DNA from 4 places in the Streptomyces sp. NPDC026673 genome. Region 4 is predicted to be linked to each of the others. Evidence: riboswitches for the same ligand, from Rfam matches in the RefSeq annotation. Region 4 holds a riboswitch; each other region holds the start of a gene.

Region 1 (7,470 bases), on a different contig from region 4:
CGCAGCTGCGCCATGATCGCCAGTGACTGGGAGAACACCGAAGGGGCGTAGGTGTAGGCGCCCTTGGCGGGGCAGGAGGTGTCCGGGGCGGTGCTCGGCTTCGCGCAGACCGCCTTGTCCAGGGCGGCGATGAGGTCCTCGCCGCCGAAGTCGCGCGGGTCCCGGCCGACGGACTCGGCCAGGAGCGCGGCCTTGCCGATCGATCCGCCGCCCGCGTACGGGGTTCCGGCGCCGGTCCAGTCCTGGAGGGTGCGGCCCTCGCCGTCCTTGCCGCCCTTGTCGAGGAAGTCGACGATGCCGCGCAGCGCGGCGTTGTCCAGGCCGGTGGCGGCCAGCGCGTAGGCGCCGTCGATGGTCAGGCCGAAGTCGGCGCGTTCGGAGCCGGGTCCCGCGGTGTAGTAGTGGCCCTGCTTCAGGTTCCCGTCGCTGGTGAGGTAGGCGACGCCCTTCTTCAGGTCGGGTCCGTCCCCGGCGGGGGTGCCGGGGCCGCCGGTCGGCGTGGGCGAGGTGGGCGGGTCCGTCGGCTCGTCGCTCTTCGCGGTGAGGTCGACGAGGCTCGTACGGGCCCCGGCGGCGACCGCGGGCGGCGTCGGATAAAGGGACGCGTCGGTGGCGCCCTCCTCGAAGCCGAAGCCGCCGTCGCCGAGTTGCTGCCGGGACAGCCACGCGACCGCCGTGTCGGCACGGCCGGTGTCGCCGAGGGAACGCAGGGCCTGCGAGGCCCAGGCGGTCGCGGCGATGCTGCCCGTGGTGGCGCCGGTGTAGCCCGGGAACGAGCCGTCCCCGCGCTGGGCCTTCTTCAGGTAGGCGCGGGCCTTGGCGACGGCGTCCTCGTGGCCGCCGGCCTTGTTCAGGACCAGGGCGACGAGTCCGGTGGTGGCCGGGTCGCCGTCGCAGAACTCACCGGGCCGGATGAGGATGCTGGTGACGCCGCCGTCCCGGCACTGGACCTGGGTCAGCCGGTCCACCGTGCCGGCCGGGGGAGTGACGCCCGCGCGCAGCAGGGCCAGCGCCGACAGGGCCTGGCCGTCGGTGTAGGTGGCGTTCCGGAAGTCGCCCTTGGCGGTGCAGCCGGGGGTGGGCTCGCCGGACTCGGGACCGGCCGCGCAGACGTTGTCTTCGAGGTCGCCGGTCAGGTCGTGGCCGCCGAAGTCCGCCGGGTCGCCGCCGGTGATCTCGGCCAGGAGCGCCAGACGCGCCGCGGCGGTGGCGTCGGGGGCCTCGTCTTTGCCGGCCGCGTAGGCGTAGTCGTCGGTGTGGGCGGTGAGGAACGCCGTGATCTTGTCGACGGTCTCGCTCCTGACGTCGGCGGCGGCCAGTGCGTACGCCGTTTCGGTCGTCAGAAGGAAGTTGGGGGTCTCGGCGCCGTCGTCGACGATGCGCTCGCCGTCGGTCAGCTTGCCTCTCAGCCACGTCGCGGCCGCGTCGAGGTCGACGTCGCCGGGCTCACCGGTGGGCTCGCCGGTCGGGTCCGTCGGCCCGCCTCCGCCGCCCGCGCGGACGTCGTCGGGGCTGAAGGAGGGCTTGCCGGTGGTGCCGCCGATGTCGGTGCCGCCGTAGACCCAGGCGTCGACGTCGCCGTCGTGAAGCTCGCGGGTCATGGCGCCGAACTGGCTGTAGCTCCAGTCGTCCTGGCCGGGCGAGGCGACCCAGTACGACCAGTACGCGGTGGCCGGAGGAGTCAGGAGACAGGCTTCCTTGTCCGGTGTCGGGTACTGCGTCCCCGAGTTGAACGAGTCGCGGCCGATGCGGCAGATGAAGGCCGGCCCGTCGTGCTCGGTGCCCGCGGTGGTGAACCCTCCCTCGTGAAGCAGTTCGTAGCCGGTTGTGGGGGTGAGGTCGCAGCCGCGCTCCACTGTGCCGCCGAACGGTCCGAAGTCGACGGCGACGACGGCTCCCTTCGTGGCGGTGCACTCGCCCACCGGACCGGCCGCCGCCGATGGGACGGTGAGAAACGTCACCCCGGCGCCCACCAGCAGGAACAGGGTGGCCATCAAGGCCGGCAGACGCCGTGTCCACCGCGCCCCCGCCCGTCCGTCTCTTCGACTGTCGGTCCCCACCACGGCCCCTCGTCATCGTCCCGGCACGGAACGGGTGTGGTTGAGGGGCCTCCACCGCGCGGGCAGGCCGCTGCCGGGAAAGACCGGTCGAACCACGCCGCAGTCCACGACGGCGTCTGTCGCTGAAGAACACGCTCCAGGCATTCCGGCTCGCCCGGACGGTGCCGGGCCTACGGTTGCGGGTCAGCGCCGGACTTCGACCGGCTTCCCCTGGAACAACATTGCGTATCAGCCGGATTGCAGCACGTCAGTGAATCCAGCGTCAAGGGCGCCTACTGAGCCCCTACTTGGGCAGGGGTGGCGGGTGCGACCGGTGTCGGGTAGCGTCCTGCGCTGCCGTGTGGGGGAATCCGGTGCGAATCCGGGGCTGACGCGCAGCGGTGTGGGACGGCGGGGGCCGTTCCGAGCCCGAATGCCCAGGCGGTGATGCACCCTCGGAAGCCGATCCACGCGTCCCGGACGGCGGCCACGCCCGCTGCTCCCACCTCGCGTCGCGAGGGCCCGGCACCGGGGACGGCCGGCGTCCCTCACCCCAGGAGCAGGCCATGTCCCTTGCCACGTCCTTCCGCCGCCCGGCGCTCACCGCGGCCGCCGCGCTGGGGGCGTTCGTCCTCACCGCGCAGCCGGCGCTGGCGACGTCCACCCCGGCGCAGATCGCCACCTCGAAGGCGAACGGCGTCGCCTACCTCAAGACCCTGCAGGCCGCCGACGGTTCGTACGCCGGCTCGGGCCTGTCCAACGAGTGGGCTTTCAGTGCCTTCGCGGCGGCCGGCACCGCCGCCGTCGACGTCACCCCGGGCGGCGACACCAGCAAGAACGCCAGAACCGTCTACCGGACCCTGCTCTCCACGACGACCTGGCCCTCCGCCTCCCCGGTCGTGACCGACTACGAGCGGGCGACGCTCAACGCCTACGCAGCAGGGATCGACCCGGCCCGCGTCAGCGCCTCGCGCAACCTGATCGCCGACATCTACGGCTACTGGCAGACCGCGGAGGCCGGCTACTTCGGCCCGTCGGCCAACTTCAACGGCACCGTCTTCGCGGCGCTGGCACTGGGTGGAGCCAAGACCCCGTCCGGCGCGGCGCGCATACCCCAGGCCCTGCGGGACGCGATCGTCACCCGCATCCGTGCCAACCAGCACAACGACGGCGGCTGGAACTACAGCAAGGCCGAGGGCAACCCCAGCCAGCTCGCCGCGACCAGCGACATCGACATGACCGGCGCGGCCATGGCCGCCCTGTGCGTCTCCGGGGTGCCCGCCACCGACACCGACATCGTGCAGGCCAAGGCGTTCCTCAAGAGCAAGCTCGTCGCGAACAGCGGCGCCTTCAACGCCATGTTCGGCGTCAACACCGACTCCAACGGCTGGGCCGTCTCCGGCCTGAACGCCTGCGGCATCAACCCGCAGACCGGCGACTTCCTCACCTCCATGGGCAAGACCCCGGTCGACTTCCTCATCTCCCAGCAGTTCAACCCCGGGGGAGGATTCAAGTACCTCCCGAGCGACACGTCCCCGCAGGCGTACGCGTCGATCGACGGCCTCCGCGCCGTGGCGGGCGGCGGCTTCACCGCGGCTCCGCCCGTGCCCACCACGGTCGGCGCGCCGCAGTGGGTGAGCCAGGCCTCCTTCACCTCCGGCACCGCCGGCAAGCTGGCGCTGACCGTCGACGACGGAGCGGGCAACCTCAAGGTGTGCTCCGTGGCGCTCACCCCGACCGGCACCACCACGACACTGGGTGCGGTCGTGGACGCGGCCTCGACCGCGGCCACGCCTTCCGGGTGCGTCACCTCCGTCACGCCGACCTCGGGCACGGGCACCATCACCGCGGTCAACGGCAAGGCCAACAGCGGCTCCAACACCTGGAAGGTCAGCGTCGACGGCTCCTCCTTCGCCGCCGCCACCCGCGGCAAGGTGATCAACGTCGGCGACACGATCGCCCTGCGCTGGGGCGCCTGACCCAGGACGAGGGCGCGGGTGCCTGTCCCGGGGCACCCGCGCCCGACCTGCCCGTTGCCCGGGTCCCGCGCCGGGGCGCGGTTCCTCCGGGACATCGAGGGCGGGTCGGCGGCGTCCTTGGCCCCGGCTGATTCCGTGGTCACCCTCGCCCACATCATGAGAGCCACCGACATCGCCACGCCACACCTGGTCTTCGTGGCCATCGTCGCCGAGGGCCGACCCCGACCCGTTGCCGAGCGCCTCCGGATCCGTGACGAACATCGGGCGGACCTCCACCGGAGCCTTTTGGCCCTCGCCCGCAGCGGCATCTGCCTCCGACGACTCCCGTACGTCACTCTGAAACGATCGGTTAAGCTTCTGGGCGGCTGTGGGGGCTGCGGCTCGTCGTCGTGGCGACCGTGGAACGGCCAGGTCGGCCGGTCGAGGAGAGCGGCCGGTGTCAGGACCCTGGCCCGGACGGGACCACACGACGCTGATCATGATGATTCCGGGAATCGCGTGACCGCCGACGCGCCTCCGACTGGTCTGGGGTGCCCTGCCCACCCGCCCGTGAACAGAAGACCCGCCACGGAGATGTGAGGTATGTCAGTGATCTGCGTCGGAGGCATGATCGGAATCGGCAAGACCAGTGTCGCCGAAATGCTCGCCAAGGAACTGGGCAGCGAAGTCTTCTACGAGAGCGTGGAAGACAATCCGATCCTTCCGCTCTTCTACACGGCGAGCCCCGAGGAGATCCAGGCGAAGCGTTATCCCTTCCTGCTCCAGCTCTATTTCCTGCAGACGCGGTTCGCCTCGATCAAGGAGGCGTACAAGCAGGGTGACAACGTCCTCGACCGGTCCATCTACGAGGACTGGTACTTCGCCAAGGTCAATCACGACCTCGGCCGGATCAGCTCCCTTGAAATGCGGGTGTACGAGGGGCTGCTCGACGAGATGATGCGCGAAATCGAGGGCCTGCCCTACCGCAAGGCGCCGGATCTCATGGTCTATCTCAAGGCGGACTTCGATACGGTGCTGCGGCGTATCGGGTTGCGGGGCCGGGATTTCGAACAGGACGAGAGTCTTGTCGAGTATTACCGCACGCTGTGGTCCGGCTACGACGACTGGGTGCACACGCATTACTCGGCCAGCGAGGTTCTCGTCGTCGACATGAACAGCACGGATGTGGTGAACAACCCCGAGGACGCGGCCCGTGTGGCGCGGGAGGTCAAGGACGCCCTGGCGGCGGTCCAGCGCCGGGCGAGTTCCTCTGGGGAGACGGCGGCGGTCTTCGCCTGAGCGGCCGCCACCGTCCATCCGTCTGAGCCTGCCCGCCTTCGAGGAGACCGCCGGGCCCGTCCGCGATCCCCCGGAAGCGGCCCGCGCCCCGGTCTCCCCGCACCGCGGCCACCGCGCCGCCCATCGGCTTGGGCTGCCGGATCCGAGAGCGCCGGGACGTCGCACAGCGAGCCCGTTCTCCGGTCGGGGGCCGGCCCCTGTCCCGCCAGGCGCTCGTACGTCCCGTGCCCCGTCGAAAGCCACAGCCCATAGGGGTGGCAGGACCGGCCGTGTGGCAGGACCGAAGGCCGGCCGCACCGAGTGGCTGCGGCCGCCCAAAGGGTCGACCGCTCACGCATCCGGGACCGGCCGGCTGGCGGAGGCCGGCCTTTCCCGTCGGCGTGACCTCCTCCATGCTGGCGGGTTCCTCGTCCTGGGCTGCGCGGCGGCGGCCATCTTCGCTGTCGCCGTCCGGCACTCCGCGCCGGGACCCGTTCTCCGGCAACCCATGGCTGCCGCTCCTGTAGCTCGTGCTCTTCGCCGTGGTTCCCGCCGTCTGCGCGGCAGCGGACGTGTTCGTCGCTGCCTCACCCACCGGGTTCTCCCCGGCCGCGCGGCTCGCGCTCACGACCGTCGGCCCCGTGGTGGACCTCAAGCTCATCACCCCGCGGTCCGTGCGGGGAGCCGGCGCCACCGTCAGGGGCGAACCGTCCGCCTCGCGGGCTTCGTCGCCCCCGGCGACGACGGCGCCCGGCACCTGAGCCGCCCCTTCGTCTCCTGCCGCGCCGCCGATGCGCAGGCTCTCACCGCGCGCATCCACGCCGCCCCGCCACCGCACGCCGAACGGCCTCCTGAGGGGTTCTTTACCGACCCATGTCGATAATGGCATTCGTTTTCATCTAGGGTGACCTTGTGCGGGTGGCCACGCGCCCGCACCCCAGCAGCCTGCGCTCGTGGCCCCTGGAGGATCCCCTCATGTCCGCAACCTTTTCCCGCCTCGCCGTCCTGGTGGCCGGCGCCGCATCGCTCAGCCTGCTGACCGGCTGCGGAGGCTCCTCCGACGATGCCGCGAGTGCGAAGAGCAGCGGCGCTTCCGCGTCCAAGGTCACCGTCGTCGCCTCGACCAACGTCTATGGCGACATCGTCGAGCGGATAGGCGGCGACCGGGTCGAGGTCTCGTCGATCATCAGCGACCCCGAGCAGGACCCGCACTCCTACGAGGCCAGCACCCGCAACCAGCTCCTCCTGTCCAAGGCGAAGGTCGTGGTGGAGAACGGCGGTGGGTACGACGACTTCGTCGACCGGATGCTGGGGAGCGGCAACGCCTCCGCGGAGGTCGTCAACGCCGTCGAGGTCTCGGGCCGGACCGCGCCGGCCGGAGGGGAACTCAACGAGCACGTCTGGTACGACTTTCCCTCGATGGGCAAGATCGCCGACCGCATTGCCGCGGCTCTGGGCAAGGCGGACCCGGCCAGCGCCGGCACCTTCACCAAGAACGCCGCCGCCTTCAAGGACAGCCTCACCGCGCTGGAGGGCAAGGAAGCCGCGCTGAAGTCCGCGCACGACGGCGACGGGGTGGCGATCACCGAGCCGGTACCGGTCTACCTGCTCGAGGCGTCCGGTCTGGTCAACAAGACGCCCGGGGAGTTCAGCGAGGCGATCGAGGAGGGCGACGATGTGTCAGCCAAGGTCCTCAAGACGACGCTGGACCTCTTCTCCGGCAAGAAGGTCAAGGCTCTGGTCTACAACGAGCAGACTTCCGGCGCCCAGACGGAGAAGGTCAAGTCGGCGGCCGAGGCGGCCGGTGTGCCCGTGGTGCCCGTCACCGAGACCCTGCCCGAGGGCAAGGACTACCTGACGTGGATGAACGACAACGTCGACGCGCTCGCCGACGCCCTGAACAAGTGACCCGGCAGCCCTCGCCGTCGGTCCCCGGGCCCCGCACGGGGAACACGGACGTTCACGGCCGGCCGGCGCCGCTGATCCGGATGAGGAAGGGCGGTCTGCGGTACGGGGACCGCACCCTCTGGAAGGATCTCGATCTGGACGTGGCGCCCGGGGAGTTCTGGGCGGTCCTCGGACCGAACGGTTCGGGAAAGACCAGTCTGGTCCAGGCCCTCCTGGGACGCCGGCCGCTGTCCTCCGGCAGCCTGCGCGTGCTCGGCGACGAACCCCGGCGGGCCGCACGCCACATC
Region 2 (7,470 bases), on a different contig from region 4:
CGGTCCCGATCCCCGACAACCCCCTGGGCCACACCCTGGTCTACGTCGTCGACACCGACCGCGGCCCCGTCCTGGTCGACACCGGCTGGGACGACCCGGCCTCCTACGACGCCCTCGCCGACGGTCTCACCGCGCTCGGCACCTCCCCGACCGACATCCACGGCGTCCTCATCACCCACCACCACCCCGACCACCACGGCCTGTCCGGCCGGGTCCGCGAGGCCTCCGGCGCCTGGATCGCCATGCACGCCGCCGACACCGCGATCGTCCGCCGGGCCCGCCGCGCGGAACCGGGGCTCTGGCTGGACTACCTCGCCGCGAAACTCGCCGCCGCCGGCGCCCCCGAGGAACACCTCGCCCCGCTGCGGGCGGTGCGCGCCGAGCGCCGCGCCCGGCCCGTACCGGGCCTGCGGCCCGCCCTCCCCGACCGCGAGATCGTCCCCGGCGAGCGGGTGCCGCTGGCCGGGCGCGCCATCCGCGCGATCTGGACCCCGGGCCACACCCCCGGCCACGTCTGCCTCTTCGAGGAGGACGGACGCCGCCTCTTCTCCGGCGACCACCTGCTGCCCGGGATCTCACCCCACATCGGCCTGTACGAGGACCCCGACGACGCGACCGTCGGCGACCCCCTGGGCGACTACCTCGACTCCCTGGAACGCGTCGCCCGGCTCGACCCCGCCGAGGTGCTGCCCGCCCACAAGCACCCCTTCACCGACGCCGGCGCCCGCGTGCGCGAGCTGCTGGACCACCACGCCGACCGCCTCGCATCGCTCCGCGCCCTGATCGCCGAGGCCCCGCGCACCCCGTGGCAGCTGGCCGAGGCCATGCAGTGGAACCGCCCCTGGGAGCAGATCCCCTTCCCCTCCCGGAACATCGCCGTCGCCGAGGCCGAGGCGCACCTGCGCCGCCTGGTCAAGCTCGGGCACGCCGAGCCCGTCCCGGGATCGGACCCGGTCGCCTACACCGCGGTGTGAGCCCGCGCGGACAGGCGGGGTGGAGCAAGGAGCGGGTCGAACGCCGAGCCCGGCGAGGCGGAGAAGGGAGACGCGGCGGTGGGGACACCTCCCGGGCCCGAAGGGCCGCGGGGGACCGCGGCGACCGACGACAACGCCGCCGGGCGAGAGCCGTCGGCACACGACCGCCACCCCGCCTGTCCGCACGGCCTCGCAGGTGGCCGTGGAGCCGCCGGTGTGAGCCAGACCGCACACGGCCGGGCACGGCACGGCGCGCGGTCCCGGCTAAGGTGTGGTCGACACACCAAGTCCAATCACGTCCGAGTGGGGGAAGCCGGTGCGAATCCGGCGCTGACCCGCAACCGTGAGCCGTCCCCGTCCGGGGAGGGCCCAGCCGGAGCACCCGCGCGGACGGGAGCGGCTCTTCCGTCGAGGTACACGGAGCCGGAGCCCGGTGCCGTGACCGCGCGCCCGCATCCGTCTGCGCGACCGCTCACCCGAAAGGCACCACCCGATGCACCTGCGCCGCACCGCCGCGGCCGCCCTGGCCGCCTTCAGCACGCTCCTCATAGCCGCGTCGCCCTCGCCGTCGCCCGCGGCGGCACCCGCCGCGCTGTACGGGGACGGCGACCCCACGTACGACGGCGTCTGGCGCCAGTCGTACGCGCTGCTGGCACTCCACGCGGCCGACACGGACCCGGCCGGGGACGCGGTGGAGTGGCTCGCCAAGCAGCAGTGCGCGGACGGCGGCTTCGCCTCCTACCGTCCCGACCCGACGGTGCCGTGCGACCCGAAGACCGAGGACACCAACGCCACCGGCATCGCCGTGCAGGCGCTCGCCGCCCACGGGCAGGACTTCGCCGTCAAGCGCGCCGCCGACTGGCTGGCCAAGGTGCAGAACCGCGACGGCGGCTGGTCCTACAACCCCGGCGGCGCCTCCGACGCCGACTCCACGGCCGTCGTCATCGGCGGCCTCAAGGCCGCGAAGACCGACGTCAAGTCCGTGACCACCGACGGCCAGTCGCCCTACGACGCGCTGCGCTCCCTCCAACTGGCCTGCGGCAAGAAGGACGGCGGCGCCTTCGCCTACCAGCCCGACCCCAAGTCCGGGGCCCTCGCGGCCAACGCCAAGGCCACCGCGGACGCCGTGCGCGGCGCCGAAGGCGCGGGCTTCGTGGTCGAGGCCCCCGGCCGCGACACCCCGGTGCGCGACGAGTGCGGCGGCGGAGCCTCCGACGCGGGCGCCGCCTGGCTCGCCCGTCAGCTCACCGCGGGCGGCAGCCACTTCGACGCCGTCACCCCGGGCTCCGACCAGAAGAACCCCGACTTCGGCACCACCGCCGACGCCGTCGTCGCCCTCGCCGCCGGCGGGCACCTCGACGCCGCCAAGGGCGGCTACAAATGGCTCGCCGCCAACTCCGACGCCTGGGCCAAGGACAACCCCACCGCCCTCGCCCAGCTCGCCCTCGCCGCGTACGCCACCGGCAACCCCATGCGGGACCACATCACGCGGCTCAGCGCCCTCGGCCCGGTCGCGCAGCAGAAGCCCGAGTCCTCGGGCGGCAGTTCGGTGTGGTGGATCGTCGGCGCCTGCCTGGTCGCCGGCATCGGCATCGGGGTGCTGCTCGCCGGCCGGAAGCACCGGCTGTGAGGCGGCCGCCCCTCACGGCGGCGGCACTCCTGACAGCCCTGCTGGCCGCCCTCGTCGCGACACCCGCGCAGGCGGCCAGCTACCGGTACTGGTCGTTCTGGCAGCGTGACACGGCCACCGGCGACTGGACGTACGCCCAGACCGGCCCCGCCCTCAGCCGCCCCGCCGACGGCAGCGTCGAGGGCTGGCGCTTCGGCGTCAGCCCCGACGCCGACTCGGCCGCCCGCCCCCGGGGAGCGGCCCGCTTCGCCGCCGTCTGCGACGGGACCCCGGCCCGGCCCGGCACCAAGCGCGTCGCGCTGCTGCTCGACTTCGGCACCGCCGCCGACGCCCCGGCCGCCCGCACCGCCTGCGCCCGCGTCCCCTCCGACGCCACCTCCGCCGACGCCCTGGCCGCCGTCGCGGCCCCGCTGCGCTACAACTCCGCGGGCCTCGTCTGCGCCATCACCGGCTACCCCGCCACGGGCTGCGGCGAGCAGGTCGCCGACGACGCCGCGCCCCCCGCCCCCGCCCCCTCCTCCGGCCCGGCGCTCGGCACGTACGGCGCCGCGGCCGCCGTCCTGGCCGTCGCCGCGGCCGCCGCCTGGCAGGTCCGCCGCCGCCGGAACGACCGCCCATGACCTCCGGTGCGACCCTGGCCCGCCCCCTGCGGGCCCTCGCCCTGTTCCCGCGGCTGCGCCCGCGCACCGGGAACGGCTCGGCCACCCCCGCCGCCCGCAGTACCGGCGCCGACGCACCACCCCGGCCGCGGCGGCGGTCGGTCCTCCCGTCCGGTGACACCCCCGGCGAACCGCGCACGGCCGGCACGACCGCCGCGCAGGTACCGGACACCCCTCCCGACCGCCGGACAGCGATACGGCGCCGCGACGGATCGGCCACCGCGGCCGCCCCCACCACCGAGGGCGCGGCGCCCACCCGTCCGGCCGTCACCCCCCGCAGCGGCGACGCGGCGGACGTACGGGCAACGCCTTCGCCCGCCCCTGGCCACCTCGCCGACGCGACGGCACGCACCCGGCGGGACGACACCCCGGGCGGCACGAACGGCCTCCGCCGCGGCACCGAAGGCGGGGACGGCTCCGGCCGTTTGCGGGCGCTGCTGCGGCGGCCGGAACGCACCGGGCAGGCCGGCGCGGGCGGCCCGCGGGCGGCGGGCCGGGCGCGGGGGCCGCACGCGGGGGCGTGGTGGCTGTGGGCACTGGGGCTCGCGACGGCCGCGTCCCGGACGACGAACCCGGCACTGCTCGCACTGCTGGCCGCCGTCGCCGGGTACGTCGTGGCCGTCTGCCGCGTACCGGACGCGCCCTGGTCGCGGTCGTACGCCGCCTTCCTCCGGCTCGGCCTGCTCGTCCTCGCCATCCGGCTCGTCTTCGCCGTCGTCCTCGGCTCCCCGATCCCCGGCACGCACACCGTGCTGACCCTGCCCGAAGTACCGCTGCCCCACTGGGCGCAGGGCGTACGCCTGGGCGGCCGGGTCACCGCCGAGGGGCTGTGGTTCGCCTTCCGGGAGGGCATGCGGCTGGCCACGCTCCTGGCGTGTCTCGGTGCCGCCAACGCCCTGGCCAACCCCACCCGGCTGCTCAAGTCGCTGCCCGGCGCCCTGTACGAGGCCGGCGTCGCCGTGGTCGTGGCGATGACCTTCGCGCCGCACCTGGTCGCCGACGTCCGGCGGCTGCGGGCGGCGCGCCGGCTGCGGGGCCGCTCGGTCAAGGGCGTACGGGCGCTGCTGCAGGTCGGCCTTCCCGTCCTGGAGGGGGCGCTGGAGCGCTCCGTCGCGCTCGCCGCCGCCATGGACGCGCGCGGCTACGGCCGTACCGCCGAAGTGCCGCCCGCCGTACGCCGGACCACCGCCGCGCTCACCCTCGGCGGGCTGCTCGGGCTGTGCGCGGGCACGTACGCGCTGCTGGCCGCCCAGGGCGCCGCGTACGGACTGCCCCTGCTGCTGGCCGGGCTGGCGGCCGCCGTCGCGGGACTGCGCCTGGGCGGGCGGCGCTCCGTCCGCACCCGCTACCGCCCCGACCGCTGGGACGCGACCGCGTGGCTGGTCACCGCCTCGGGTGTGGCCGTCGCCGCGCTGACGATCTGGGCCGCCGCAGCCTCGCCCGCCGGCCTCAACCCGCCGGCGGTACCGCTGACGGCGCCGTCGCTGCCGCTGTGGCCCGCGGCCGCCGCCCTGCTGGGGCTGCTGCCCGCCCATCTGAAGGGAGCCCGCCCGTGATCCGCTTCGAGCAGGTCTCCGTCACCTACGACGGCGCCTCCGCGCCCGCCCTCGCCGGTGTCGACCTGACCGTCCCCGAGGGCGAACTCTGCCTGGTGGTCGGGCCCTCCGGCACCGGCAAGTCGACCCTCCTGGGCACCGTCTCCGGCCTCGTACCGCACTTCACCGGCGGCACCCTCACCGGCCGGGTCACCGTCGCGGGGCACGACACGCGCGGCCACAGACCGCGTGAACTCGCCCATGTCGTCGGCACCGTGGGCCAGGACCCGCTCGCGCACTTCGTCACCGACACCGTCGAGGACGAACTCGCCTACGGCATGGAGTCGATCGGCGTCGCCCCCGACGTGATGCGCCGCCGCGTCGAGGAGACCCTCGACCTGCTCGGCCTCGCCGACCTGCGCGCCCGGCCGATCGGCACCCTGTCCGGCGGGCAGCAACAGCGCGTGGCCATCGGCTCGGTCCTGACCGTCCACCCCCGGGTGCTGGTCCTGGACGAGCCGACCTCCGCCCTCGACCCCGCGGCGGCCGAGGAGGTGCTCGCCGTGCTGCAACGGCTCGTGCACGACCTGGGGACGACGGTGCTGATGGCCGAACACCGCCTGGAACGCGTCGTGCACTACGCCGACCAGGTCGTCCTGCTCCCGGGCGGCGGCGCCGCGCCCGTCGCCGGGACGCCCGCCGAGGTCATGGCCGCCTCCCCCGTGCGTCCCCCGGTCGTCGCCCTCGGCCGCCTCGCCGGCTGGTCCCCGCTGCCGCTGTCCGTACGCGACGCCCGCCGCGCCGCCGCCCCGTTGCGCGAACGCCTCGCCGGCCGCACCCCGCCCGCGCCGCCCGCCGTACCGCCCGGCGAACCCGTCGCCGCCGTCCGCGGGCTCACCGTCCGCCGCGGCCGCGTCGAGGCGCTGCGCGCGGTCGACCTGACCGTACGGCCCGGCGAGACCGTGGCCCTCATGGGCCGCAACGGCGCCGGGAAGTCGACCCTGCTGGCCACCCTCGTCGGCATGCACGCCCCCGCCTCGGGCACCGTGACCGTCGGCGGCCTGGAGCCGTCCCGCACCAGGCCCGCCGACCTCGTCCGCCGCGTCGGCCTCGTCCCCCAGGACCCGCGCGACCTGCTGTACGCGGACACCGTCGCCGCCGAGTGCGCCGCCGCCGACGCCGACGCCCGCGCGACCCCCGGCACCTGCCGCGCCCTGGTCGGCGGCCTGCTGCCCGGCGTCGACGACGACACGCACCCGCGCGACCTGTCCGAGGGCCAGCGGCTCGCGCTCGCGCTCGCCGTCGTGCTGACCGCCCGTCCCCCGCTGATCCTGCTCGACGAACCGACGCGCGGCCTGGACTACGCCGCCAAGGCCCGCCTCGCCGCGCACCTGCGCACGCTCGCCGCGGACGGCCACGCCATCGTCCTCGCCACCCACGACGTCGAACTCGCCGCCGAACTCGCCCACCGCGTCGTCATCCTCGCCGACGGGGACCTCGTCGCGGACGGCCCCACCCCCGAGGTCGTCGTCTCCTCCCCCGCCTTCGCCCCGCAGGTGGCGAAGGTGCTCGGCCCGCTGCCCTGGCTGACCGTCGGCCAGGTCGAGGCGGCCCTGGCGGGGACGGCGTGACCGCCCGTCCGCCGCGCGCCGTCCGGCTGGGCCGGCGGGCCGTCGTCGCGCTGACACTCGTCTCCGCGATCGGCGTCGCCGCCTTCGGCTGGCCGCTGCTGGCCGACCCCGGGTCGGGCCTCGCCCACAGCGAGGACGCGCCCTGGCTGTTCGCCGCGCTGCTGCCGCTGCTGATCGCCGTCGTCATGGCGACCGTCGCCGACGACGAGGACGGCCTGAGCGCCAAGTCGGTCGCCATGCTCGGCGTGCTGGCCGCCGCGGGCGCCGCCCTGCGCCCCCTCGGCGGCGGCACGGCCGGCATCGAGCCCATGTTCTTCCTCGTCGTCCTCTCCGGCCGGGTCCTCGGCCCCGGCTTCGGCTTCGCCCTCGGCGCGGTGACGATGTTCGCCTCCGCGCTGCTCACCGGCGGCGTCGGGCCGTGGATGCCGTTCCAGATGCTCTCCATGGGCTGGGTGGCGCTCGGCGCGGGCCTGCTCCCCGGTTCCGTCCGGCTGCGCGGCCGGGCCGAACTCGCGCTCGTCGCCGCGTACGGGGCCGTGTCCTCGGTCGCGTACGGGACGGTCATGAACCTGCAGGGGTGGCCCTACCTCCGGGAGATGGCCTCCAGCGTCTCCTTCGTCCCCGGCGACCCGCTCCCCGCCAACCTGGGCCGCTTCGTCGCGTACTGCCTGGCCACCTCGCTCGGCTGGGACCTGCCCCGCGCCGTGCTGACCGCGGTCCTGACCCTCACCCTCGGCCCGTTCGTGCTGCGGGCGCTGCGCCGGGCCACCCGGCGCGCCGCGTTCGGCGCGCCAGTGGCGTTCGACGACGGGGGCGCGGGCGGCGCGCCGCCTCCGCCGCGCTGACGGTCGGGCGGCGCGCCCGCGGCACGAACGCGGGGCAGCGGCGGGGCGCGGCGGGGCGCCGGGCGCTCGCTGGTGTGCCGGTGTCGCTGGTGTGCCGGGCGCCGCTGGTGCGCGGCGCTGTTGGTGTGCCCACGCCGCCGGTGTCGCCGTTGGCTGTCGGCGCCGCCCGTATGCCGTGGGTGGCGGCCGTATGCCG
Region 3 (7,470 bases), on a different contig from region 4:
AACTCACCTCGTACACCGAGGACATGCGCGCCCAGGGTCTGGAGCCGACCTCCCAGCTGCTGGACATCGGCTACATCACCGCCGACGACCGGCTGGCCGAGCTGCTCGACATGAAGGCCGGCGGCCGCGTGCTGCGCATCGAGCGCCTGCGCCTGGCGAACGGCGAGCCGATGGCCATCGAGACCACCCACCTGTCGGCCAAGCGCTTCCCGGCGCTGCGCCGCAGCCTGGCGAAGTACACCTCGCTCTACACCGCGCTCGCCGAGGTCTACGACGTCCGCCTGGCCGAGGCGGAGGAGACCATCGAGACCTCGCTCGCCACCCCGCGCGAGGCGGGCCTGCTGGGCACGGACGTCGGGCTGCCGATGCTGCTGCTGTCCCGGCACTCGATCGACACCGGCGGCGAGCCGGTGGAGTGGGTGCGCTCGGTCTACCGCGGCGACCGCTACAAGTTCGTCGCGCGCCTGCAACGACCCTGACCATCGCGAGGTTCCCGGCCCGGTAGATCGTTTCCATACCGCAATGCGGGCGGGTAGTGACGCGCCTGCCGTCCTGACCTAGATTGCCTGCGCATTACACAGGAGTAAGAGATCAGGACGGAGCCGTAGCAATGTCCGAACCATCCGGAACCTCCGGCCGGCCACCGGTGGTCACCCCCACCCGGGTGATCGCCGGTGTCTGCCTCGTCATCCCCTTCGTCGCCATGCTCTGGGTCGGCTCGTACGCCAAGCTGACCCCGGAGTTCATCGGCATCCCGTTCTTCTACTGGTACCAGATGCTGTGGGTGTTCCTGTCCTCCGGACTGACGTACGCCGCGTACGTCATGGTCCGCCGTGAGGAGCGGGCACGGAAGGAGGTGGCGAAGTGAAGGACGGAGTCAACGGCGTCGCGCTCGCCGTCTTCATCTTCTTCTTCCTGGTCGTCACGGTCCTGGGCTTCCTGGCCGCGCGCTGGCGCAGAGCCGAGAACGCCCTGCACCTCGACGAGTGGGGCCTGGGCGGCCGCAGCTTCGGCAGCTGGATCACCTGGTTCCTGCTGGGCGGCGACCTGTACACGGCCTACACCTTCGTGGCGGTGCCGGCGGCGGTCTACGCGGCGGGCGCGGCCGGCTTCTTCGCCGTGCCGTACACGATCCTGGTCTATCCCCTGATCTTCACCTTCCTGCCCCGCCTGTGGTCGGTCTCGCACAAGCACGGCTACGTCACCACCTCGGACTTCGTGCGTGGGCGGTTCGGCTCCAAGGGCCTGTCGCTGGCCGTCGCGGTCACCGGCATCCTGGCCACCATGCCGTACATCGCGCTGCAACTGGTCGGCATCCAGGCCGTCCTCGACGTGATGGGCGTGGGCGGCGGCGAGTCGTCCAACTGGTTCATCAAGGACCTGCCGCTGCTGATCGCCTTCGGTGTCCTGGCGGCGTACACCTACTCCTCCGGCCTGCGGGCGCCGGCGCTGATCGCGTTCGTCAAGGACACGCTGATCTACATCGTCATCGCGGTGGCGATCATCTACATCCCGATCAAGCTGGGCGGCTTCGACGACATCTTCGCCAAGGCCGGCGACGCCTACTCCCAGATCAACCCGGCCACGGGCAAGCCCCGCGGATCCCTGGCACCGGGCGACACCGCCCAGTGGGCCTACGGCACCCTGGCGCTGGGCTCGGCGCTGGCGCTGTTCATGTACCCGCACTCCATCACCGCCGTGCTCTCCAGCCGCAGCCGTGACGTCATCCGCCGCAACACCACCGTGCTGCCGCTGTACTCGCTGATGCTGGGCCTGCTGGCGATGCTCGGCTTCATGGCGCTGGCCAGCGGCGTCGGGGCCGGGGTCAAGGGTTACAACGGCCAGCTGGCGATCCCGCAGCTGTTCGAGAACATGTTCCCGTCCTGGTTCGCGGGCGTGGCCTTCGCCGCGATCGGCATCGGTGCGCTGGTGCCGGCCGCGATCATGTCGATCGCCGCGGCGAACCTCTTCACCCGCAACATCTACAAGGACTTCCTCAAGCCGGACGCCACCCCCGCACAGGAGACCCAGGTCTCCAAGGTGGTCTCGCTGCTGGTCAAGGTCGGCGCCCTGGTCTTCGTCCTCACCATGGACAAGACGGTCGCGATCAACTTCCAGCTGCTCGGCGGCATCTGGATCCTGCAGACGTTCCCCGCCCTGGTCGGCGGCCTGTTCACGCGCTGGTTCCACCGCTGGGCACTGCTGGCCGGCTGGGCGGTCGGCATGATCTACGGCACCTGGGTGGCGTACGGCGTCGCGAGCCCGGCACAGAAGCACTTCGGCGGCTCCTCCGACACCATCCCGGTGATCGGGCAGATCGGCTACATCGGCCTGACCGCCTTCGTGCTCAACGTGGTGGTCACCGTCGTCCTCACCTTCGTCCTCAAGGCCCTCAAGGCCCCCGAGGGCGTGGACGAGACCGCCGAGGGCGACTTCACCGCGGACGCCGACGACCCGGGCGTCCGGAAGGACCTGCCGGTGGGCGCCGGTCACTGACCGCCGCTCCGGCCACGGATCACGGCCGCCGCCCTGGGACGGGGCGGCGGCCCGTCGTCGTGCCGTACGGGCCGGCTCCGGGCGGCGGAGGGTACGGCGGTACGGCTGCGGGCTGGTGTCCGCCCCGCGGGTGAGCCGGTGGCGCGCGGTCGCCGCGTCGCCGAAGCCGGCGCGGCCGCGACCGGCACGCCCGAACCCGTCGCTCTGTAACCGCATCGACACAACATCTGGTGGCGTCACGGACGGGCGCCACTAGATGTATGCTCAACTCCGCTGTCGCCGCAGGGGAAGCCGGTGGGAATCCGGGACTGCCCCGCAACGGTGTGCGGATGCCTTGAGGCATGCCCGCGAGTCCGAGTACCTGCCGACGGCACCGTCCGGCACGCCGCCCGGACGGTGAAGTGTCCGGGCCTCGCGGGTTGGGCCGGCGGACGCGCCGCGGCATGCCCTGCCCTGCCCTGCGTGCGCACCGTCGCTCCTCCGCGTCGCCGCCGTACGAGGGAGAGAGCACACGTGACCATCGCGCCCGCCGCACCCGCCACCGCATCGGAACCCGCCTCAACCGGAGCCGAGCTGCTGCGCGTTCTGACGGAACTGACCGCAGACCTCCCCGACACCGACCCCGGCCGGGTCGCCGCCGCCGCCCTGCGGGGCCGCAGCGCGGCGGCGGACGAGGCGGAACTGCGGGCGCTGGCCACCGAGGCCGCCGCCGGGCTGATCGCGGAGGACCCGCAGTACTCGCGGCTCGCCGCCCGTCTGCTCACCCTCGCCATCGCCGACGAGGCGGCCGGCCAGGGCGCGGTCTCGTTCTCCGCGTCGATCGCGGTGGGCCACCGCGAGGGCCTGATCGCCGACGGCACCGCCGCGTTCGTGGCCGAGCACGCCGCGCGTCTGGACGCGCTCGTCGACGGGGCGCTCGCCGGCGGCGCCGACGACCGCTTCGGCTACTTCGGCCTGCGCACCCTGCACAGCCGCTACCTGCTGCGCCACCCGATCACCCGCCAGGTCATCGAGACCCCGCAGCACTTCATGCTCCGTGTGGCCGGCGGCCTGGCCGAGGACCACTCCGTCCGCTCCGTGGACGAGGTCGAGGCGCTCTACGGCCTGATGAGCCGGCTGGACTACCTGCCCAGTTCACCCACACTCTTCAACTCCGGCACCCGGCACCCGCAGATGTCCTCCTGCTACCTGCTGGACTCCCCGCTGGACGAGCTGGACTCCATCTACGACCGCTACCACCAGGTGGCGCGGCTGTCGAAGCACGCCGGCGGCATCGGCCTGTCCTACTCCCGGATCCGCTCCCGCGGTTCGCTGATCCGCGGCACCAACGGCCACTCCAACGGCATCGTCCCGTTCCTGCGCACCCTCGACGCCTCCGTCGCCGCCGTCAACCAGGGCGGCCGCCGCAAGGGCGCGGCCTGCGTCTACCTGGAGACCTGGCACGCGGACATCGAGGAGTTCCTGGAGCTGCGCGACAACACCGGTGAGGAGGCGCGCCGCACCCACAACCTCAACCTGGCCCACTGGATCCCGGACGAGTTCATGCGCCGCGTCGACGCCGATGCCCCGTGGTCGCTCTTCTCCCCCGCCGACGTGCCCGAGCTGGTCGACCTGTGGGGCGAGGAGTTCGACGCCGCCTACCGCAAGGCCGAGGCATCGGGGCTGGCCCGCAGGACCATTCCGGCGCGCGAGCTGTACGGCCGCATGATGCGCACCCTGGCGCAGACCGGCAACGGCTGGATGACCTTCAAGGACGCCTCCAACCGCACCGCCAACCAGACCGCCGAGCCCGGCCGCGTCATCCACTCCTCCAACCTCTGCACGGAGATCCTGGAGGTCACCGACGACGGCGAGACCGCGGTCTGCAACCTCGGCTCGGTCAACCTGGGCGCGTTCGTCGTCGAGGACGGCGGCGTCGGGGAGCAAGCCATCGACTGGGAGCGGCTGGACGCCACCGTCCGCACCGCCGTCACCTTCCTCGACCGCGTCGTGGACATCAACTTCTACCCCACCTCCCAGGCCGCCGCCTCCAACGAGCGCTGGCGCCCGGTCGGCCTGGGCGCGATGGGCCTGCAGGACGTCTTCTTCAAGCTCCGGCTGCCCTTCGACTCCGCCGAGGCCAAGGCGCTCTCCACGAAGATCGCCGAGCGCATCATGCTCGCCGCGTACGAGGCCTCCTGCGACCTCGCCGAGCGCCACGGCCCGCACCCGGCCTGGTCGCAGACCCGCGCCGCCCGCGGCGTGCTGCACCCGGACCACTACGACACCGAGGAGAACTGGCCCGAGCGCTGGGAGGCGCTGCGTGCCCGCGTCGCCGCCACCGGCATGCGCAACTCGCTGCTGCTGGCGATCGCCCCGACCGCCACGATCGCCTCGATCGCGGGCGTGTACGAGTGCATCGAGCCGCAGGTCTCCAACCTCTTCAAGCGCGAGACGCTGAGCGGTGAGTTCCTGCAGGTCAACTCCTACCTCGTGGCCGACCTGAAGAAGCTCGGCGTCTGGGACACGCAGACCCGTGACGCGCTGCGCGAGTCCAACGGCTCCGTCGAGGGCTTCAACTGGATCCCCGCGGACGTCCGCGAGCTGTACCGCACCGCCTGGGAGATCCCGCAGCGCGCCCTGATCGACATGGCCGCGGCCCGCACCCCGTACCTCGACCAGAGCCAGTCGCTCAACCTCTTCATGGCCTCGCCCACCATCGGCAAGCTCAGCTCGATGTACGCGTACGCCTGGAAGCAGGGCCTGAAGACGACGTACTACCTGCGCTCCCGCCCGGCCACGCGCATCGCGCAGTCCGCCCGCGCGGCGGCCCCGATCCCCGTGCAGGCGACGCCCGACGCGGACGCGATCGCCTGCTCCCTTGAGAACCCCGAGTCCTGCGAGGCCTGCCAGTAATGAGCTCCACCAAGAACCTGCTCGACCCGGGCTTCGAGCTGACCCTGCGTCCGATGCGCTACCCGGACTTCTACGAGCGCTACCGCGACGCCATCAAGAACACCTGGACCGTGGAGGAGGTCGACCTCCACTCCGACGTCGCCGACCTCGCCAAGCTCTCCCCCGGCGAGCAGCACATGATCGGCCGGCTGGTCGCGTTCTTCGCCACCGGCGACTCGATCGTGGCCAACAACCTCGTGCTGACCCTGTACAAGCACATCAACTCCCCCGAGGCGCGGCTGTACCTGTCGCGGCAGCTCTTCGAGGAGGCCGTGCACGTCCAGTTCTACCTGACGCTGCTCGACACCTACCTCCCCGATCCCGACGAGCGCGCCGCCGCCTTCGCGGCCGTCGAGAGCATCCCCTCCATCCGTGAGAAGGCGCAGTTCTGCTTCCGCTGGATGGATTCGGTGGAGTCCATCGACCGCCTGGAGACCCGGGAGGACCGCCGCCGCTTCCTGCTCAACCTGATCTGCTTCGCGGCGTGCATCGAGGGCCTGTTCTTCTACGGCGCCTTCGCCTACGTCTACTGGTTCCGCTCCCGCGGGCTGCTGCACGGGCTCGCAACCGGCACCAACTGGGTCTTCCGCGACGAGTCGATGCACATGGACTTCGCCTTCCACGTCGTGGACACCGTCCGCCAGGAGGAGCCCGACCTCTTCGACGAGGAGATGGGCAAGCAGGTCACCGCCATGCTGGAGGAGGCCGTCGAGGCCGAGCTGCAGTTCGCCCGCGACCTGTGCGGCGACGGCCTGCCCGGCATGAACACCGACTCCATGCGCGAGTACCTGCAGTGCGTCGCCGACCAGCGGCTGGTCCGGCTCGGCCTGCCGGCCCGCTACGGCTCGGAGAACCCGTTCTCCTTCATGGAGCTGCAGAACGTCCAGGAGCTGACCAACTTCTTCGAGCGCCGCGCCTCCGCGTACCAGGTGGCGGTCGAGGGCACGGTCTCCTTCGACGACGACTTCTGATCCGCGCGCACCGCGGCTGACGAGCGGGGCCCGGCCGGATCGGCCGGGCCCCGCTCGCGGTCACTTCAGGACGACCGCGTCGGCGGCCGAGGCCACCTGGGCCGTCGTGGTCGTGCCCGGGAAGAACCAGCGCCAGCTGCCCGCCGCGGTGGCGGTCACTTTGGCGCTCAGGCCACCGGAGCTGTTCGTGGTGGCCGTCTTGACGGTGTTCCACTTCGTGGAGCCCGCCTTCTTGAACTGCAGTTGCACGGGCTGCCCGGCGTAGCCCCCGTACTTCAGGCTCTGCCAGCTCGCCCGCGTGAGCTTGCCCTTGACGGTGAGCGTGCCGCCCTTGGCGACCGGCTCGGGCCCCGCGTCGGTGGTGAGCACCGATGCGCGCTTCACCTTGAACCGGGCGATGCCGTCGCTGATCCAGTAGTCGCCGTCGTTCGCGTGGACCGTGGCGTCGACCCGCCACCAGCCCGCTACCTGATTGGCGTTCCAGTCCGGATCACCCACCACCGACGAACGGATCGACGTCGGGTCGATCAGCAAGGTGGCCGTGCACACCGACGTGGTGGCGCTCTTCTTCTCGCAGCGGGTGTCGAACGCGTCGCTGGGGCCCCACCCGTTGGCCGTGTTGAGCGCGCCCACCCGCGAGACCTTCTTGACCCCCGAGTTGTCCCTGATCGTCATGACGATCGGGAACTCGATGGCCTTCTTCGTCCCGACGATCACATTGGTGCCGTGGTCCACCACCGTCTTGATGACCCGGATGTCGCCCCGGCCCTCCGCGTGGGCGGCCGGCGCCGTCAGGACCACCATCGCCGCGGCACCCGCCGCGGCGGCCGTCAGCACTCTGTGTCGCATAACCCTCCCCTGTTCGCCCCGGCATGATCATGCCGGGGCGAACAGGTTAACGGCAGGGATCGATCACTCGTTCGGCACGGTCTCGTACTTCGGCGTGAGCTCCGCCATCTGCTTCAGCGCGTCCTTGCGGTCCCGCTTGGAGAGCCGGTCGATGTAGAGGTAACCGTTGAGGTGGTCGGTCTCGTGCTGGAGGCAGCGGGCGAAGAACCCGGAGCCCGCG
Region 4 (7,470 bases):
CGGCGACCGAGCGGGCGGCGAGCCAGACCTGGCACATCCACTCCAGCTGGGCGGTCCGGTCGTAGGCCTGCGCGAGGTCGTCCCCGTAGACGATGGTGCCGTGGTTGCGCAGCAGGCAGCCCGTGCGGTCGCGGAGTGCGCGCAGCACGTTGGCGGCCAGTTCCTCGCTGCCGTAGGTCGCGTAGTCGGCGACCCGTATCCGGCCGCCCAGGGCGGCGGCCATGTAGTGGATGGCAGGCAGCTCGTAGAGGAGTGTGGAGACGGCGGTGGCGTGCACGGCATGGGTGTGGACGACGGCGCCCGCGTCGGTGTGGCGGTAGATCGCCAGGTGCATCGCGAGCTCGCTCGTCGGCCGCAGCTCACCGAGCACCTGCTTGCCGTCCAGTCCGACACCGACCGTGTCCTCCGGGCCGAGCCGGTGATAGGGCACGCCGCTGGGGGTGACGAGCACGAGGTCGTCACCGACCCGTACCGACACATTGCCGGACGTACCCACCACGAGGCCGTCGTCGACGGAGCGGCGGGCCGTGTCCACCAGCTCCGACCAGGCCCGCTCGACCGCGTTCCGCACCGACATCCGTGCCACCTCCGAGCGCTGATCCTGACAGGTTGGCCGTTGCCGCACGCTCTCGGGGCACAGTAACGTCCCGGCACACCGTCAGGACCGGATACGCACACGAAATCGCAGGGGCACCATGACCACCGTCAACGGCGGCATCTCCTTCTGGTACGCGACGTCGGGGCTTCCCGTGCCGCGCGAGCCGCTGCCCGGCGACACCACCGCCGACGTGTGCATCGTCGGCGGCGGCTACACCGGGCTGTGGACCGCCTACTACCTGAAGAAGGCCGTGCCCTTCCTTCGGATCGTCGTCCTGGAGCAGCGCTTCTGCGGTTACGGCGCCTCCGGCCGCAACGGCGGGTGGCTCTACAACGGCATCGCCGGCCGGGACCGTTACGCGGCGCTGCACGGCCGCGACGCCGCCGTCGCGTTGCAGCACGCGATGAACGGGACCGTGGACGAGGTCATCCGGGTCGCCGCGGAGGAGGGCATCGACGCGGACATCCACAAGGGCGGGGTGCTCGAGGTCGCCCACTCCCCCGCGCAACTGGCCCGGCTGAAGGCGTTCCACGAGACGGAGGTCGCCTTCGGAGAGAAGGACCGGCTCCTGCTGGGCGCGGCCGAGTCCGCCGCCCGGATCCGGGTCGCCGGGACGGCGGGCGGCACCTGGACGCCGCACGGCGCCCGCATCCACCCGGCGAAGCTGGTGCAGGGGCTGGCCCGCGTGGTGGAGGAGCTCGGCGTGGTGATCCACGAGTCGACGCCGGTGACCGAGATCAAGCCGAAGCACGCGCTCACCCCGTTCGGCAGCGTGCGCGCCCCCTATGTGCTGCGCTGCACCGAGGGCTTCACCGCCGCGATCAAGGGCCAGAAGCGGTCCTGGCTGCCGATGAACTCCTCGATGATCGTGACCGAGCCGCTGCCCGCGGACGTCTGGGACACCATCGGCTGGGAGGGCCGGGAAGCCCTCGGCGACATGGCGCACGCGTACATGTACGCGCAGCGCACGGCAGACGACCGGATCGCCATCGGGGGCCGCGGGGTCCCCTACCGCTTCGGCTCACGCACGGACAACGACGGCCGTACGCAGGCGGCGACGATCGAGGCGCTGCGCGAGATCCTCGTGCGCTTCTTCCCGGCCGCGGGGCGGGTGGCGATCGACCACGCCTGGTCCGGGGTGCTCGGCGTGCCACGCGACTGGTGCGCGAGCGTCGAACTGGACCGGTCCACCGGCCTCGGCTGGGCGGGCGGCTACGTCGGCAGCGGGGTCGCGACGGCCAATCTCGCGGCGCGGACACTGCGGGACCTCGTCCAGTTGGACTCCGGTCAGGCGCACGGCACGGAGCTGACGGCCCTCCCGTGGGTGCACCACCGCGTACGCCGCTGGGAACCCGAGCCCTTCCGGTGGGTCGGGGTGCACGGGCTGTACGCGGCCTACCGCGCCGCCGACCGGCGCGAGCAGACCGGGCGGAGCGCGGAGACCGACCGAGTCGCCCGCATCGCCGACCGCGTCTCGGGGCGCCATTAGCCAGGTGCCGGCGGGTGCCGTGCCCGTGGGTGCCGTGCCGGTGGTCGGGTCGGTAGGGGTGAGTGCCGGGCCGTGCGGGTCGTTCGGCTGTCTCGCCGTCTCGCTCCCTTCGGTCGCAGAGCGGCTGGCTGCGGAGGGGAGGGTGGGGCGGCCCTCTTCAGCAGTGTGCGGGTGGGTGGTCGGCGGGGTTCAGGCGCCGGAGCGGGATGCCTTTCCGGCGGCTGGGGTCTCGTTGCCGTCCGCGGGTATAGATGGCCGCTTCCACGCCCACCGTTCGCGGTGGGCGCGCCCGCCGTGACCCGCGTCTGCGACGGATTCGAGGTGCTGATGAGGGTGGGCGGGACATCGGGCTCGCTTTCGCCGACATAGTCGGCGGAACAGAGCCCGATCTTTGAACCGGAGAAGATCGGGCCCGCTTTCGCCCACTATGTCGGCGAAACAGAGCCCGATCTCGACAGACCACCCGCCAAGCCTGGTGCTGCCGGGGAATCACCCGCAGACGCAGGTCACGGCGGGCGCGCCGCCCACGGACGGTGGGCGTGGCAACCAGCCATCTATACCCGCGGACGGCAACGAGACAGACAGCACCGATGAGGAGACCCGCTCCGGCGCCTGAACCCCGGCCACCCACCGGCCCGCACACCGCGGCGAAGCCCCGAGTCCCCACCCTCCCCTCCCCAGCCAGCCGCTTTGCGACCGAAGGGAGCGAGACGGCGGGACAGCCGAACCACCGGGCCCGCCACACCCCGCTTCACATCGCGTGGCGGTTCGCCGAGCCGGGCTGTCGTCGCGTGAGCAGGATCTCTTCCGTGCCGCCGATACACCGCCGCCGAAGTGGACAAAAGGTCGAATAATCGGGCGATATCCCCCCCGACCCACACCCCCCGCACGTACGGGCACCGCCGCGCCGCCCCTCGTTCACCTTCCGTTCATCCAGACTCCGTACGGTCGCCACCGCCACTGTCCGATCGAACGAATGCCTGGGTCAATGGAACACATCACGCTCCTGATCGGAATCGTGATCATTACCGCACTCGTGTTCGACTTCACGAACGGTTTCCACGACACCGCCAATGCGATGGCGACCACCATCTCCACTGGCGCACTCAAGCCCAAGACGGCGGTGGCCATGTCCGCCGTGCTCAACCTCGTCGGCGCCTTCCTCTCCGTTGAGGTGGCGAAGACGATCTCCGGCGGCATCCTCGACGAGAGCGCGGGCATCAGGCCCGAAGTGATCTTCGCGGGGCTCGTCGGCGCGATCGTCTGGAACCTGCTGACCTGGCTGGCGGGGCTGCCCTCCAGTTCCTCTCACGCCCTCTTCGGCGGCCTCATCGGCGCCTCCGTCGCCTCCGCCGGCTTCGGCGCGGTCAACGGCGACGCGGTCGTCATGAAGGTCCTCATCCCCGCGGTCTGCGCCCCGATCGTCGCCGGTGTCGCGGCGACCCTGGCGACCCGCCTGACCTACCGCATCGGCCGCCACGCGGACCCGAAGGCGACCGCCAAGGGCTACCGCGCCGGGCAGATCGCCTCGGCCGGACTCGTCTCCCTCGCCCACGGCACCAACGACGCGCAGAAGACCATGGGTGTCATCACCCTCGCCCTGATCGCCGGCAACGTCGTCGCCCCCGACTCCGACCCGCCGCTGTGGGTCATCGTCTCGGCCGGCATGGCGATCGCGCTCGGCACCTTCATCGGTGGCTGGCGGATCATCCGCACCATGGGCAAGGGCATCACCGACATCCAGCCGCCGCAGGGCTTCGCCGCCCAGACCGGCGCCGCGACCGTCATCCTGGCCTCCTCGCACCTCGGCTTCTCGCTCTCCACCACGCAGGTCTGCTCCGGCGCCGTCATGGGTGCCGGCGTCGGCCGCAAGGGCGGTGTCGTCCGCTGGAGCACCGCGGGCCGGATGTTCGTCGCGTGGGGGCTGACCCTGCCGGCCGCCGGCCTGGTCGCCGCGGGCGCCGCGCTCCTGGCCGACCAGGGTGACTGGGGCGTCGCGACGGTCGCCGTCCTGGCGCTCGCCGCGTGCACCGCGATCTGGCTCGCCTCCCGCCGCAAGCCCGTCGACCACACCAACGTCAACGACGGCCACGACGACGCCGAGGAGCCGGGCGTCATCACCACGGCCATCGCCGCAGTGATCCCGCCGCCCGCGGGCCTGACCGCCACCGCCGCCGACGTCGACCCCGCCAAGGCCTCCGCCTGACGGCGGCGCCGCACCGGCCCCGGAAGGAACCAGCACCATGCACATCGACTGGGCTGCCCTCGGCTCCGTCTTCGGCGTCAGTCTCGCCGTGACCGTCGGACTCGTCGGCCTGTTCACCCTCGGCATCGTGGGCCTGTCCAAGCGCGCCACGGCCACCGGCGAGGCGGGCACCGCCTCCGCCGGCGGCCCGACCGCCCTGGCCCGCTCCGGCGCCTACCTGTGCTTCGCGCTGTGCGCGGCGGCCGTGGCGTACGGGATCTTCCTGATCGTCTCCTGACGGTCCGGCCCCGGCTCCACGCCCCGCGACCTCGCGCGGCACCGTGTGAAGTTGACCTCAGCTCCCGGCTCTCCGGCCGTGAGCTGGGGTTTCTTCTTTTCCACAGGCCGTCGCGGTGAGTTGACGGGCCGCAGCGGGGCGTGGTGGTATCGGAACCGCCAAACGGCGGCAGGAGAGGAAGTCCGGTGCGAATCCGGCGCGGTCCCGCCACTGTCACCGGGGAGCGGACCCCCGCCCATGGCCACGGCCCGAACGAGGGGCTGGAAGGCCGGGGGTGCCGCCGATCCGGGAGCCAGGAGACTCTCGTCGCCGGTCACGTCGAACCAGGGCGCGGACCCTGAGTGAGGACTCCTGTGATGCGCGGCTCCGGCCGTTCACCCGACAGCGGCGCCGCGGCGCCGTGCGCGTTCGCCACCGGTGCCGCCCTGGGCTGGTTCGCCGACCTCGTCCTCGCCGACCCGCGTCGCGGCCACCCCGTGGCGGCGTTCGGAAGTGCCGCCGCCGGCCTCGAGCGCGCGTTGTGGGCCGACCACCGCGGCAGGGGCGCCCTCCACACGGCGCTGTGCGCCGGCGGCGCGGTGGCGGCCGCGGCCGGTCTGCAGCGCGCGGTGCGCCGCTCCGCCCCCGCCTCCGTCGTCCTGACGGCGGCTGCGACCTGGGCCGTGCTCGGCGGGACCTCGCTGGTACGGGAGGCGCGCACGATCGGCGCCGCCCTGTCCGCGGGGGACACCGCGGCGGCGCGCGCGAGGCTGCCCCATCTGTGCGGGCGCGACCCGCAGGCGCTGGACGAGGCGGAGTTGGCGCGGGCGGTCGTGGAGTCCGTCGCGGAGAACACCTCGGACGCCGTCGTCGGCGCCCTCGTGTGGGGCGCGCTGGGCGGCGTCCCCGGGCTGGTGGGCTTCCGGGCGGTGAACACCCTCGACGCGATGGTGGGTCACAAGTCGCCGAGGCACCGGCGGTTCGGCTGGGCGGCGGCCCGGCTGGACGACGTGGCCGGCTATCCCGGTGCCCGGCTGACCGCCGCGCTCGCGGTGCTGGCCGGGCCCGACCCCCGGGGTGCCTGGCGGGCCTGGCGCGGCGACGGGGCCCGGCATCCCAGCCCGAACGCGGGGCCGGTGGAGGCTTCGTTCGCGGGGGCGTTGGGCGTGCGCCTGGGGGGGACGCTTGCCTATGGCGGGCGGGTGGAGCACCGGCCCGTGCTGGGGGCGGGGAACCGGGCGGTGGAGGTACGGGACATCGAACGGGCGGCGCGGTTGTCGCGGCGGGTCGGCGCGCTGGCGCTGGCGGTCGCGGTGGGCGGGCGCCTGGCGTGGGGCGCGGTCGCCCGGAGGAGGAACGCATGAGGGGCGGGGGTCTGCTGGTCGCCGGAACGACGTCGGACGCCGGCAAGAGCGTCGTCACGGCGGGGATCTGCCGGTGGCTGACGCGGCAGGGCGTGTCCGTGGCGCCGTTCAAGGCGCAGAACATGTCGCTGAACTCGTATGTGACCCGCGAGGGCGCCGAGATCGGCCGCGCCCAGGCGATGCAGGCGCAGGCCGCGCGTGTGGAGCCCTCGGCGCTGATGAACCCGGTGCTGCTGAAGCCCGGCGGGGACCGCACCAGCCAGGTGGTCCTGATGGGGCGCCCGGTGGGAGAGATGAGCGCGCGCGGCTACCACAACGGGAGCCGCGCGGAGCTGCTGGAGACCGTCACCGGCTGCCTGGAGGAGCTGCGCGGCCGGTACGACGCGGTGATCTGCGAGGGCGCGGGCAGCCCCGCCGAGATCAACCTGCGGCAGGGCGACATCGTCAACATGGGCCTGGCGCGGGCCGCCCGGCTCCCGGTGATCGTCGTCGGCGACATCGACCGGGGCGGGGTGTTCGCCTCGTTCTTCGGGACGACGGCACTGCTGAGCCCCGAGGACCAGGAGCTGGTCTGCGGCTACCTGGTCAACAAGTTCCGCGGCGACGTGTCCCTGCTGGAGCCCGGTCTGGAGATGCTGAGCGGGCTGACCGGGCGCCGCTTCTACGGGGTGCTGCCGTTCCGGCACGGCCTCGGCATCGACGAGGAGGACGGGCTGCGGATGTCGCTGCGCGGCACCGTCCGCGAGTCGGACACGGCGCCGCCGCACGGCGAGGACATCCTGCGGGTCGCCGTGGCGGCGGTGCCGCTGATGTCGAACTTCACCGACGTGGACGCCCTCGCCGCCGAGCCGGGCGTCGTCGTCCGCTTCGTCGACCGGCCCGAGGAACTGGCCGACGCCGACCTCGTCGTCCTGCCCGGCACGCGCGGCACGGTCAAGGCCCTGGAGTGGCTGCGGCGGCGCGGCCTGGCCGACGCCCTCGTCCGCCGGGCCGCCGAGGGGCGCCCGGTGCTGGGGATCTGCGGCGGCTTCCAGATGCTCGCCGAGACGATCGAGGACGACGTCGAGTCGCGGGCGGGCACGGTCGCCGGGCTCGGCCTGCTGCCGGTGCGGGTCCGCTTCGCCGTGGAGAAGACCCTGGCCCGGCCTTCGGGGAAGGCGTACGGCGAGCCCGTCGAGGGGTACGAGATCCACCACGGCGTCGCCGACGTCCGCGGCGGCGACGAGCCCTTCCTGGACGGCTGCCGCACCGGCGCGGTCTGGGGCACCCACTGGCACGGCTCGCTGGAGAGCGACGGTTTCCGCCGTGCCTTCCTGCGCCGCGTCGCGCAGGCCGCGGGGCGGCGCTTCGTCCCCGCCCCCGGCACCGCCTTCGGCGCGCTCCGCGAGGAGCAGCTGGACCGGCTGGGCGATCTGATCGAGGAGCACGCCGACACCGGCGCCCTGCTCCGCCTCATCGAGCAGGGCCCCCCGGCGGGGCTGCCCTTCGTGGCCCCGGGGGCGCCGTGAGCGCCCCGCCGCGGACCCGGAGCCGGGCCGCCCGTGAGCACCGCAGCAA

Evidence for each region. Region 4 has a riboswitch for cobalamin ahead of AB0F62_RS12120 (cobalamin biosynthesis protein). Riboswitches for the same ligand answer to the same signal wherever they lie in the genome.
Region 1: it holds a riboswitch for cobalamin, as region 4 does, so the genes downstream of both, AB0F62_RS39185 (prenyltransferase/squalene oxidase repeat-containing protein) here and AB0F62_RS12120 (cobalamin biosynthesis protein) in region 4, are expected to answer to the same signal.
Region 2: it holds a riboswitch for cobalamin, as region 4 does, so the genes downstream of both, AB0F62_RS27730 (prenyltransferase/squalene oxidase repeat-containing protein) here and AB0F62_RS12120 (cobalamin biosynthesis protein) in region 4, are expected to answer to the same signal.
Region 3: it holds a riboswitch for cobalamin, as region 4 does, so the genes downstream of both, AB0F62_RS16110 (ribonucleoside-diphosphate reductase subunit alpha) here and AB0F62_RS12120 (cobalamin biosynthesis protein) in region 4, are expected to answer to the same signal.

What each region holds. Positions count from the first base shown of each region.
Region 1 is NZ_JBEZXR010000107.1:14,201-21,670, forward strand. It holds gene AB0F62_RS39185 (prenyltransferase/squalene oxidase repeat-containing protein) at 1-1,994, opposite strand, end outside; cobalamin riboswitch at 2,178-2,322, opposite strand; cobalamin riboswitch at 2,404-2,478, shown strand; gene AB0F62_RS39190 (prenyltransferase/squalene oxidase repeat-containing protein) at 2,606-4,018, shown strand; gene AB0F62_RS39195 (deoxynucleoside kinase) at 4,601-5,296, shown strand; partial or broken gene AB0F62_RS39200 (hypothetical protein) at 5,673-5,937, shown strand; gene AB0F62_RS39205 (zinc ABC transporter substrate-binding protein) at 6,251-7,183, shown strand; partial or broken gene AB0F62_RS39210 (ATP-binding cassette domain-containing protein) at 7,264-7,470, shown strand, end outside.
Region 2 is NZ_JBEZXR010000047.1:48,261-55,730, forward strand. It holds gene AB0F62_RS27725 (MBL fold metallo-hydrolase) at 1-974, shown strand, start outside; cobalamin riboswitch at 1,253-1,379, shown strand; gene AB0F62_RS27730 (prenyltransferase/squalene oxidase repeat-containing protein) at 1,468-2,604, shown strand; gene AB0F62_RS27735 (SCO2322 family protein) at 2,601-3,224, shown strand; gene AB0F62_RS27740 (CbiQ family ECF transporter T component) at 3,791-4,819, shown strand; gene AB0F62_RS27745 (ATP-binding cassette domain-containing protein) at 4,816-6,429, shown strand; gene AB0F62_RS27750 (ECF transporter S component) at 6,426-7,274, shown strand.
Region 3 is NZ_JBEZXR010000019.1:80,563-88,032, reverse strand. It holds gene AB0F62_RS16125 (GntR family transcriptional regulator) at 1-479, shown strand, start outside; gene AB0F62_RS16120 (DUF3311 domain-containing protein) at 611-868, shown strand; gene mctP (monocarboxylate uptake permease MctP) at 865-2,496, shown strand; cobalamin riboswitch at 2,711-2,880, shown strand; gene AB0F62_RS16110 (ribonucleoside-diphosphate reductase subunit alpha) at 3,010-5,391, shown strand; gene AB0F62_RS16105 (ribonucleotide-diphosphate reductase subunit beta) at 5,391-6,401, shown strand; gene AB0F62_RS16100 (hypothetical protein) at 6,462-7,250, opposite strand; gene def (peptide deformylase) at 7,314-7,470, opposite strand, start outside.
Region 4 is NZ_JBEZXR010000012.1:57,688-65,157, forward strand. It holds partial or broken gene AB0F62_RS12100 (class II aldolase/adducin family protein) at 1-577, opposite strand, end outside; gene AB0F62_RS12105 (FAD-dependent oxidoreductase) at 696-2,087, shown strand; gene AB0F62_RS12110 (inorganic phosphate transporter) at 3,076-4,293, shown strand; gene AB0F62_RS12115 (hypothetical protein) at 4,331-4,570, shown strand; cobalamin riboswitch at 4,744-4,873, shown strand; gene AB0F62_RS12120 (cobalamin biosynthesis protein) at 4,927-5,913, shown strand; gene AB0F62_RS12125 (cobyric acid synthase) at 5,910-7,421, shown strand.